DNA from 2 places in the Candidatus Pelagibacter sp. HIMB1695 genome. Region 2 is predicted to be linked to the other one. Evidence: riboswitches for the same ligand, from Rfam matches in the RefSeq annotation. Region 2 holds a riboswitch; the other holds the start of a gene.
The links. Region 2 has a riboswitch for S-adenosylmethionine ahead of ACTTAX_RS03015 (homocysteine S-methyltransferase family protein). Riboswitches for the same ligand answer to the same signal wherever they lie in the genome.

Region 1 (5,457 bases), 300 kb from region 2:
CATTGAAGGTAATCATATTATGGATGGTGAAGTTGATGTAATTGTTTCAGATGGATTTACAGGAAATGTAGCATTAAAAACAGCAGAGGGAACTGCAAATTTTATTACAAGTGAATTAAAAAAAGCGATGACAGGAAATTGGATAGGTAAGTTGTCTTCTTTTTTAAATATTGCAAATCTAAGCAAATTTAAAAAAAGATTAGATCCAAGGTTGTACAATGGTGCAATTTTTATAGGATTAGACTCTCCAGTAGTAAAAAGTCATGGTGGTACAGATTATGTGGGCTTTGCTAACTCATTAGATGTTTGTCATAGAATTGTTAAAGGTAATTTGATAGAAAAGATCAAACAGAATCTTTAAATGAGAATAAATTTAACTAAAAAAGATTTAGTTAATTTAGTTTATATGCAACTAGGTTTTTCTAAACAGATTTCAGAAAACTTAATTGATGATTTTTTATCTACTATTGTTTCCAACATTAAATCTGAGAAAACACTTAAATTATCTAAGTTTGGAACTTTTTCTATAAGACAAAAAAAAAGTAGAATTGGCAGAAACCCGAAAACCAAGGAAACAAAAGTAATATCTAGTAGGGATGTTGTTTTATTTAAACCTTCAAAAGAATTTAAAGAATTTATAAATCTTAAAGACTATGGATAAAGCTGATCAGGCTTATAAAACTATTGGTGAAGTTGCTAAAATTTTAGACTTAAAAGTCAATAAGAAAGGTTCTTTGCCTACTCACATAATAAGATTTTGGGAAACACAGTTTAAACAAATCAAGCCAAAAATTCTTAATTCCAATAGAAGATATTATGATGAAAAAAATATTGATCTTCTCAAGAAGATTAAATATTTACTCAAGGATCAAGGAATGACAATTAATGGAGTTAAAAAGATCCTTGATAATGAAGATACTTTAAAGCTTGACGAAATGGCAGATAAATCTATAAAAGCTGAAAAATTAAAAAATAAGTTAACTAAAATATCAAATATTTTAAAAACACTAAAATAAATGGCGAAAAAAACACACGTAAAAGTTAGAATGGTACCAGAAGCTAAACCAGATAGTCCTTACTTTTATTATGTAAAAAAACCTGCAGGTGGCGAAAAAGCTAAAGTAAAATTATCTGCAAAAAAATATAATCCTGATACTAGAAAACATGAAATGTTTGTGGAGAAAAAGCTTCCACCGCACAGTAAATAAATTATTTTTTTTTAAAATTTCTTCTTTCGTAATCAATATAAGACCAAATCATATTTTTCCAAATACGATTAGTTATCTTTGGATCAATGCCTTGTTTTAAGGATTTTGCTTTAATTTTTTTTAAAATAAAATTAATTCTTTTCTTATCTACAATTTCTTTTTTAAATTCTTTAAGCTTTAAAACTTCTTCAACTAGCTTTGTTCTATATTTTATAAGTGATAACAGTTTATTATCTAATTTATCTAGCTTAACTCTTATTAAATCTAGTTTTTTTTTATTATTTGGCGACATTTAATTTATTGGAATACTTAATAATTATTATATTTATCTGAGCATGTACAGTGAGAATAATCATTTAAATAATCAACTTAAATTGTGGATGCTATCATTATTAATTTTAGTTTCTTCAATAATATTGATTGGAGGTTTAACAAGATTAACTGACTCCGGACTATCAATTACTACTTGGGAATTATTTGTTGGTTTTTTTCCACCTTTTACAAATGAAAAATGGTTAGAATATTTTAGTTTATATAAAACAATTCCTGAATATAGCCAACAAAACTTCAATATGACTCTTGATGAATTTAAAGTAATATTTTGGTGGGAGTGGGGACACAGGCAATTAGGGAGAATAATTGGTTTAACAGTATTGCTCCCAATGGTTTATTTTTCAGTAAAACATGGACTTTGGATTATAAAAAAATATGGAATTATTTTTTTACTAGTTTGTTTTCAAGGATTTTTGGGTTGGTACATGGTATCAAGTGGATTAGTTGAGAGAGTAGATGTTAGTCATTATAGACTAGCAATACATTTAGTTACAGCTTTTATAATCTTATCAATTGTATATTGGCAATTTTTAAATTTATCATCCTCTTCAAATCAAACAATTTCTATTAATCTTTTTATAGTAAAAATTTTTTTAGCTTTATTATTTTTGCAATTAATTATAGGTGCTTTTGTATCCGGTATGGATGCTGGTAAAATCTATAACACCTGGCCATTGATGGGAGTTAATTATTTTCCCGATGATAGTAGTTTTAAAGAGTTTTTGAATTTTAAAGTTTTTGATAATCCCTCTATTGTTCAATTTATACATAGAAATTTAGCATACTTAATTGTTATCTTTTATGCCTTAATCCTCTTTAAGGTAATTAACACTGGAAACAAAAAATTATACAAACCCATCACAGTAATTGGTTTGGCTTTAGCATTTCAAATTTTTCTTGGAGTAATAACTATTTTATCTGGAGTAAAAATGTTATTTGCATCTTTACACCAGATAAATTCTATTTTGATAATACTTTCAACTTTGTATTTTATATTTATCTCAAAATATAAAAGACAAATTAATTAATTTCTATTTGTAGACATATAAATAAAATTAACTAACTGCTTTTAAATTACCTTTTGATGATTTGTCTAAAGCTTGATCTAAATCATCAATGATATCATCAATATGTTCTAAACCAATACAAAGTCTAACATATCCAGGGGTTACACCAGAAGCAGCTAATTCATCCTCATTTAATTGACTGTGAGTGGTTGTTGCTGGGTGTATTGCTAAACTTCTAGCATCACCTATATTTGCAACGTGATAAAACATTTTTAAAGCCTCAATGAATTTTTTACCAGCCTCGATACCACCAGCTAATTCAATACCAACTAAAGCACCATTACCATTTTTCAGATATTTTTTTGCTCGACTTGATATCTCTTCATTATGTTCAGTGGCATAAATTACTCTCTCAACAGCCTTATGATTTTTTAAGTACTCTACAACTTTTGCAGCATTATCACAGTGTTGTTTCATTCTTAAAGCAACTGTTTCAAGTCCTTGTATAACACCAAATGCATTATCTGGAGAAAGTGCTGATCCTAAATCTCTTAACAAGGTTACTCTTGCTCGTACTGCAAAGGCAACATTTGCACCTGTTAATTCAGGCACAGCTTTACCCCAAACAACACCTCCATAACTTGCATCTGGTTCATTAAATAGTGGCTGTCTTTTTGGATCTGCTGTCCAATCAAAATTTCCACCATCTACCAGTGCGCCTCCAACTACTGTTCCATGACCTGCTATATATTTTGTTAAAGAATAAACAACCACAGCAGCACCATGTTCAATTGGTTTACAAATTACAGGGGCAGCAGTGTTATCCAAGATTAATGGAATGTTATATTTTCTACCAATATCTGAAACTTCTTTAATTGGAAAAACTCTTAAATATGGGTTTGGTAATGTTTCTCCATAAAAAGCTCTAGTTTTATCGTCTATTGCTTTTTCAAAGTTTTTTGGATCAGAAGGATCCGCATATCTTACTTCTATACCAAGCTTACTTAAAGTATGTGTAAACAACGAAACTGTTCCACCATATAGATCTGTTGAACTGACAATATTGTCTCCAGCTTGAGCAACGTTTAATATTGCAAAAGTAGATGCAGTTTGACCAGACGCTACAGTTAAACTTGCAAGACCACCTTCAAGAGCAGCGATTCTTTTTTCTAACACATCGTTAGTTGGATTCATTATTCGTGTATAGATGTTTCCAAACTCTTTTAACGCAAATAAATTTGCTGCATGTTCAGTGTTATTAAATTGATACGAGGTTGTTCTATAAATTGGAACTGCTACTGAATTTGTAGCTGGATCACTTCTGTAATCTCCACCATGTATCGCAATAGTTTCTGGATTATTTCTTTTTGTACTCATTTTTACTCCTTTTTTAGTGCTTTTGCTTTCTGCAAGGCGCACAATACAGTTCAAATGCCTACCGATTTAAAATTTTATGAAAATTCCATTTTAGCAGTTTTATGCCCGCAATAGGATCAAATCGGCATATGATAAATAGCATATTAGTTATGTTTTACAAGCTAAATATAAAATTGACTTTGAATAATTTAATAGTATTAATCCTCGCACAATGACAAAATTCACAAAAAAAGATCAAGTTACATCATCCTGGTACGAGATAGACGCAAAAAATGCAGTTGTGGGAAGATTAGCGACTGTTGTATCTAATATTATTAGAGGTAAAAATAAGACTACTTATACACCTCATATGGATGATGGTGATTTTGTTGTAGTAAAAAATATCGAGCAAGCAAAATTTACTGGTAAGAAGTTTCAAAATAAAAAGTACTATAGACATACAGGGCATCCTGGTGGAATTAAAGTTACTACACCAGAAAAACTTCATGAAAAAAAACCTGGAGAAACTTTAAAACTAGCAGTTAAAAGAATGTTGCCTGGAGGTGTTTTAGGTAGAAAACAATTAACAAAGTTAAAAATTTATTCAGGAAGTGAACATCCTCATGCTGCACAAAATCCAAAAGTTATAGAATTAGACAAACTAAACAATAAAAACATTGCAAGAAATTAATATGGAAAACGTACAATCAAACATAAAAACTCCAAAATTAAAGTTAGATTTTAAAGATAGTAAGTACGCGACAGGTAGAAGAAAAACTTCAATAGCGAAAGTTTGGTTAAAAAAAGGTTCTGGTAAAATTTATGTAAATGGCAAATTATATAATGAATATTTTGCTGATGAAATTCATAAAATGCAAATTACAAGACCTTTTGAGATTATAAATCAAGCTACAGATTATGATGTTAGATGTAGTGTAAAAGGTGGTGGACCTACAGGTCAAGCAGGAGCAATGGTTCATGGTATTTCTAAAGCTTTAGTTCTCTTTGATGAAAATTTAAAAACAACATTGAAAACTGAAAAGCTTACAACTAGAGACTCTAGAGCTGTTGAGAGAAAAAAACCAGGTAGAAGAAAAGCTAGAAGAAGCTTCCAGTTTTCTAAAAGATAATTTTTTTTACAATTTAAACTGCTATAATAAAAAATGTCTAAGCTTAATGCATTAGTTGCCGGATCTACAGGATATATTGGTGTTCAATTAATCAAGTTATTAGTTAACCACAAATATATTAATATTAGATATCTATGTGGAAATTCGTCTGTTGGAAAAAATATTTCTTATTATGATAAATCTTTATTAAAAAAAAAATTACCTAAAATTGTAAAATTTAATCCTAAATTGTTAAATGGTATTGATGTTGTTTTTACAGCTCTACCAAATGGTGAAGCTCAAGATATAGCAAAAAAACTTAATGATAATATTACTCTAATTGATTTAGCAGCAGATTTTAGATTAAAAAAAGCTAATGATTATTTAAAATGGTATAAACAAAAACATCGTGCTCCAAAACTACAGAAGAAAAGCATTTATTGT
Region 2 (5,457 bases):
TATCACCAATACCTGAAGCTTTTAAATATTCCTCTGCTTTTTTCGCAACTCCTCTTGGATCTCTTTCGTAAGGATCTTTTTTGATTGCATCTAAAATATCACAGAACAAAACTACAGTATTATGAGACGTGAAAGGATCCATGAACATTCTTGCAGTATCAGGTTTTAAAATCATGTCAGATTCGTTAATTGCTTTCCATCCAGCAATAGATGAACCATCAAAAAACACTCCTTCATTAAGCATGTCAGCGTCCACTATTGATGCATCCATAGTTAAATGTTGAAGTTTTCCCCTTGGATCAGTAAATCTTAGATCTACGAATTCTGCTTCTTTTTCTTTAATAAACTTTAAAACGTTTTCTGCACTCATTTTGTCTCCTATGTAATTTTGATGGAGCCTAATTAGCAAAAAAAAGTTAAAAAATAATGCTTATTTAATAAATAACACCTATGCATTTTTTACATAAGTAGTGTATCTACTCAATCAAATTAAAGAATTTAATAAATTCAATGGAATCAATACTAAATAAAGAACCGGTAAAAAGGGCAGAAAAAGCTCTTAAATCATTCGATCAAAATTTAAATGTTATTGTATTAGAAAAAACAGCAAGAACAGCCAATGATGCCGCTACAGCTTTAGGTTGCAACGTTGGTGCCATTGTTAAAAGTTTACTTTTTAGGGCAGGTGACAATTATATATTAAGTTTAGTATCTGGAGACAAACGTTGCTCATTAAATAAATTAAAAAAAATTCTTAATGAAAAAGATGTGTCTATGGCATCTCCTGAAGCCGTTAAAGAAAATACTGGATATACAATTGGAGGAGTGTCACCAGTAGGTCACTTAAAGCAATGTAAAATCTTTATTGATAAAAGTCTTGAGAAATTCCCAGATATATTTGGAGCAGCTGGACATCCAAATGCTGTTTTCAAAATAAATTTTAATAAGTTAATTGAAATAACAAACGGAACACCAGAAGATATTATTGAATGAGAGAACCAAAACTAATTGATTATAGTTTATTAACGTTGCTAGCATTAATTTGGGCATCTGCTTTTTTTAATATTAAAATTGCAACCTATTCATTTGGACCTGTTACGATTGCATTTCTAAGAGTTTTTTTTGGTTCAATTCCAGTTCTACTACTTTGCTTTTACAAACAAATTAAAATCGAGGCATTTTCAAAAGATTGGTGCTGGTTTGCGATGATTGGACTTATAAATTTAGTGGCTCCATTTTTTTTAATAGCATATGGGATTAAATCTGTTCAAAGTAACTTAGCAGCAATTTTAATGTCATCAACTTCACTTAGCTCAGTAGTACTAGGACATTTTTACACCAAAAATGAAAAATTTAATTTAATTAGAACAACAGGAGTTCTAATTGGATTTTCAGGAATAGTTTATTTATTTTCAGATAATTTATTAATTAATGAAAATAACTTTACTTCAGCATTATTAATTTTGTTAGGTGCTACTTGTTATGTGATTGGAGGTCTTTTAACTTTAAAGATAAGTAAGAAAAAAAATGAAAATGTAACCAGTTCAATTTTGATTTGGGCTACTATTATATTATTACCTTTGGTATGTTTAATTGAACAACCTTGGAAAACTGTTCCAAGATTAGATTCTACTTTTTCAGTTATTTATCTTGGGTTGGTATCTACTGGAATTGCTTGGTTATTGAGATTTAGAATTTTAATTAACAATGGTTTAATTTTTCAATCTCAAGTATCTTATTTAATTCCAATATTTGGTACTATTTTAAGTTATATCTTTTTAAAAGAATTGGTTACTACTAAAGTTATAATTTCATTGATAGCAGTTATTATAGGTATCTATTTTGTAAGAAAAGGTACAAAATTTAAATAATGTTTTTTATTGCCTCTATATGTGAAGGGCGAGTTTCACAACATCCACCAAGAATAGTTGCTCCATTTTCTTTAAATTTTTTTGCAAAAATTGATATTTTTTCAGGATCTAAATCTTTTCTTTGACCTAAAAAACTATTAGGGTTGGATCCATCATTGTCTTTATATTGAGAAGTGTAACCACCTATTGGTTTAGTTGTGATAAACCCATTTAATTTAAAACCAAATGGAACTTTAAGTTTTTGAATTTCATCTAAATTATTCTCATAATTTTCAGGTGAAACACATGCTAGAATTACTCCTAGGCAATTTTCAGTAATTATTGAATTAATTGCAGAAATTTTTTCTCCACTTGGTAAAGAGTTTCCTTCAGAAATATGAACCCCAACTAAGTATGGTTTATTAAATTTTTTAATAGCTTCTATTCCACATCTAATTTCTTTGATACTACTCCAAACATCAAAATAGAAAAAATCTACTGAAGGGTTTAGTATTTCTGCTAATTCCAAATGATCTTTTGTGATTTCTTTTTCACTTCTCTTGTCTTCTTCATATGTCAAATCTTGAGGCGGGAGTCCTCCCGCAATCTTAATGTGAGGATTATTTAATTTAGCTTTTTGTGCAATTTCACAGGCTTTCTGATTTAAGAATTTAAATTGATCTTCTATTCCATTTTCTCTCAATCTTTTTCTTCTCGTTGTAAAAGTTGTAGTTACAATTACATCAGCTCCAGATTTAATAAAATCGTTATGAATATCCAGTATTAAGTCGTGGTATTTTTCCTCAATTAAAGCATTTGCACTCCACAAAGTTCCTTTAGGTTCCATACCTCTGGCCAATAATTCTTGACCCATTCCACCATCTAAAATTTTTGTTGTTTTAAAAAAATCCTTATTCATTTTATCCTCACTTTTTTAGTGCTTAAGCTAAATGCAGGTGCACAATATAGTTCAACTACCTTGCTAATTAGATCTATTGGGAATTTCCATTTTAGCAGTTTATGCCCGCAATAGGATCAAATCGGCAATTAGATTTATATAATATTATTAAAAATTGTAAATTATTTATTAAAAATTATTTTAGCATTGAAAGAAAACGATCTTCTTTCTTCCTCAATATTAAAGGGGTAGGCTGTATGCATTAAGTAATTGGGAAACATTAAAAGATCACCTGTTTTTGGTATCAAATTAAAAATACTTTTTGAAAGAAAAGCTCTTTGCCCATTAATAAAATCAATTGTTCCATTTGTTCTTATTTTTTTATTTTTAACATTTTTATTTTTTGTCATATGTTTTGGAATTTTTAAATAACCAACACCTGATAAGTCTCCTTCATGATAATGTATAGGATTATACTCATTTTTGTATTGGCTAACGACCCATAGGTTTAAAATTTTAATTTCTTTAATTTTTTTAATATTTTCTTTGGTTAGAAAAATTTTAATATTTTTTATTAATTCTTTTTCCAAATTTTTTTTTATAAAACTTTTAGAAATTTGAACTTCTTTTCTAATTTGACTTGCTAATTTTGAACTATAATCATTTGATTTTGAGAAGATTTTTGTATCAACTTCTTTGTTAAGTTTTTCTAAAAATTTTTTAGAAATTTTAGATTTTCCTATTGAAGGCCCAAATGGTTTAAAATTTTTCATGAGAGATTAAATATATCAAAAAATAATTAATTCAACTTATGCTATAAGTGTTATGCCCATTCTTATAGCAACAAAAATTACTAGACATGCAGTCATTAGAGCTAATATTTTGTTAGACAGGAATTTTATATTTAAAAAACTTCCAATTTGGCCACCAATTAAGACAGCAATAAATAGTGGCCAGTAATTTAAAAATTCGTTAAAGACTATATCCTTTGTTAATTGTCCTCCTATGCCAAAAATTGAATTTACTAAAATAAATAAGGATGCAGTACTTGTTATATGTTTTGGAAGCCCTGCTTTCATCAAAAATAAAATAGGACTTAAAAATATACCACCACCAATACCAACCAAACCAGACATTAAACCAATTATTGATCCTATTAATATTGATAAAACTAGGGGTGTTTTTTTAATTTCAATTTTTTGTTTGTTAAAGGATTTGCTTTCAATAAGTAAAAAAATTCCAGCTAATATTAAAATGAAGAAAAGTAAAATCTCAAATAAATTTTTGTCAATCGAGATAGATGCTCCGATAAAAGCAAAAGGTATAGAACCAATTAAATAAGGGTAAAGTAAATTAAAATTAATATTCTTTGATTTTAAAAAATTTATAGAATTTCCAGATACTACGATAATATTACAAATCAAAGCTAAAATTGGAAAAATATAGTAAGGGAGATCCCAAATTAAAAGTAATGCAAGATAAGTAGAGCCACCACCAAATCCTATGCTTGAATATAATACTGCAGTTATAAAAAAAAATATTGTAAGTATAATCATTAAAAAAATTTATTTATGATTGTAAATATAGCTTTACTAACTGTAACAGATACAAGAACAATTGATAACGATAAATCTGGTGCGATCTTGGTTGAAAAAATTAAAGAGGCCAATCATCAATTAATTGACAGAAAAATTTGTAAAGATAATAAAGAAGATATAGTTGAAATTCTAAAAGATTGGACTAATCATAAAGATATTGATGTTATCATTACAACTGGTGGCACAGGTTTAACTGGAAGAGATATTACACCCGAAGCTGTTGATGAAATAGCAGATAAACATATTCCAGGATTTGGCGAAGTTTTTAGGACTATTAGTTTAAAAACAGTTGGTACGTCTTCAATTCAATCTAGAGCTTGTGCAGTTCTATCAAATGGTAAATACATATTTGCCTTACCAGGATCCTCAGGAGGAGTAACAGATGCTTGGGACGGTATCCTTAAACATCAATTAGATATTAATCATAAACCTTGTAATTTTGTTGAATTGTTTCCTAGATTAAAAGAGAAATAAAAAAATATCTCATTATTTTTCCAAAACTCACAAGCAATAAAAAAATTAAAAATTTAATTCTCATCGTTCCAGCAATAAAAGTAATAGGGTCACCAATAATTGGTACCCACGCAAATAACAAAGACCATTTACCATACTTTGTAAACCACCTGGATGATTTATCAATTTGTGTTTTAGTAAAAGGAAACCATTTTTTATCTTGAAATTTCAAGAAATAAATTCCTAGAAACCAATTGAAGATAGATCCTAAAATATTTCCAAAACTTGCAAAAAATATTAACAAAAATTTGTTGTAAGTTTCTGATAACAGATAAGTTGCTAATATAGCCTCAGATGAAAAAGGAAGTATTGTTGCAGCTAAAAACGAAACAATAAATAGACTTAAATAGGCAAACATTAACTAGAATTGAATAGAAAGTTACTTCTGGTATTTTTCTTTCCATTGAGAGTAGGGCATTCCATAAATATGCTGCCTTGCATCAGGATCTGATATTTCTACTCCTTTTTTTTCAGCTTCTTCTCTATACCATCTAGACAAACAATTTCTGCAAAATCCAGCTAAATTCATTAAATCAATGTTTTGAACATCTTTTCTTTCATCTAAATGTTTCATTAATCTTTCAAGTGTAGCTGATTG

Region 1: linked by a shared signal. The riboswitch ahead of ACTTAX_RS01355 (O-acetylhomoserine aminocarboxypropyltransferase/cysteine synthase family protein) and the one ahead of ACTTAX_RS03015 (homocysteine S-methyltransferase family protein) in region 2 are both predicted to bind S-adenosylmethionine.

Annotation. Positions count from the first base shown of each region.
Region 1 is NZ_JBNAJT010000001.1:236,972-242,428, forward strand. It holds gene plsX (phosphate acyltransferase PlsX) at 1-361, shown strand, start outside; gene ACTTAX_RS01330 (integration host factor subunit alpha) at 362-661, shown strand; gene ACTTAX_RS01335 (MerR family transcriptional regulator) at 654-1,016, shown strand; gene ACTTAX_RS01340 (50S ribosomal protein L33) at 1,017-1,208, shown strand; gene ACTTAX_RS01345 (chorismate mutase) at 1,210-1,500, opposite strand; gene ACTTAX_RS01350 (COX15/CtaA family protein) at 1,544-2,569, shown strand; gene ACTTAX_RS01355 (O-acetylhomoserine aminocarboxypropyltransferase/cysteine synthase family protein) at 2,597-3,925, opposite strand; SAM riboswitch class V at 3,928-3,994, opposite strand; gene rplM (50S ribosomal protein L13) at 4,137-4,595, shown strand; gene rpsI (30S ribosomal protein S9) at 4,597-5,034, shown strand; gene argC (N-acetyl-gamma-glutamyl-phosphate reductase) at 5,068-5,457, shown strand, end outside.
Region 2 is NZ_JBNAJT010000001.1:533,320-538,776, reverse strand. It holds gene glnA (type I glutamate--ammonia ligase) at 1-370, opposite strand, end outside; gene ACTTAX_RS03025 (YbaK/EbsC family protein) at 511-993, shown strand; gene ACTTAX_RS03020 (DMT family transporter) at 990-1,871, shown strand; gene ACTTAX_RS03015 (homocysteine S-methyltransferase family protein) at 1,864-2,769, opposite strand; SAM riboswitch class V at 2,777-2,839, opposite strand; gene ACTTAX_RS03010 (putative 2OG-Fe(II) oxygenase) at 2,931-3,521, opposite strand; gene ACTTAX_RS03005 (sulfite exporter TauE/SafE family protein) at 3,558-4,304, opposite strand; gene ACTTAX_RS03000 (molybdenum cofactor synthesis domain-containing protein) at 4,320-4,820, shown strand; gene ACTTAX_RS02995 (YqaA family protein) at 4,801-5,217, opposite strand; gene ACTTAX_RS02990 (DUF1244 domain-containing protein) at 5,239-5,457, opposite strand, start outside.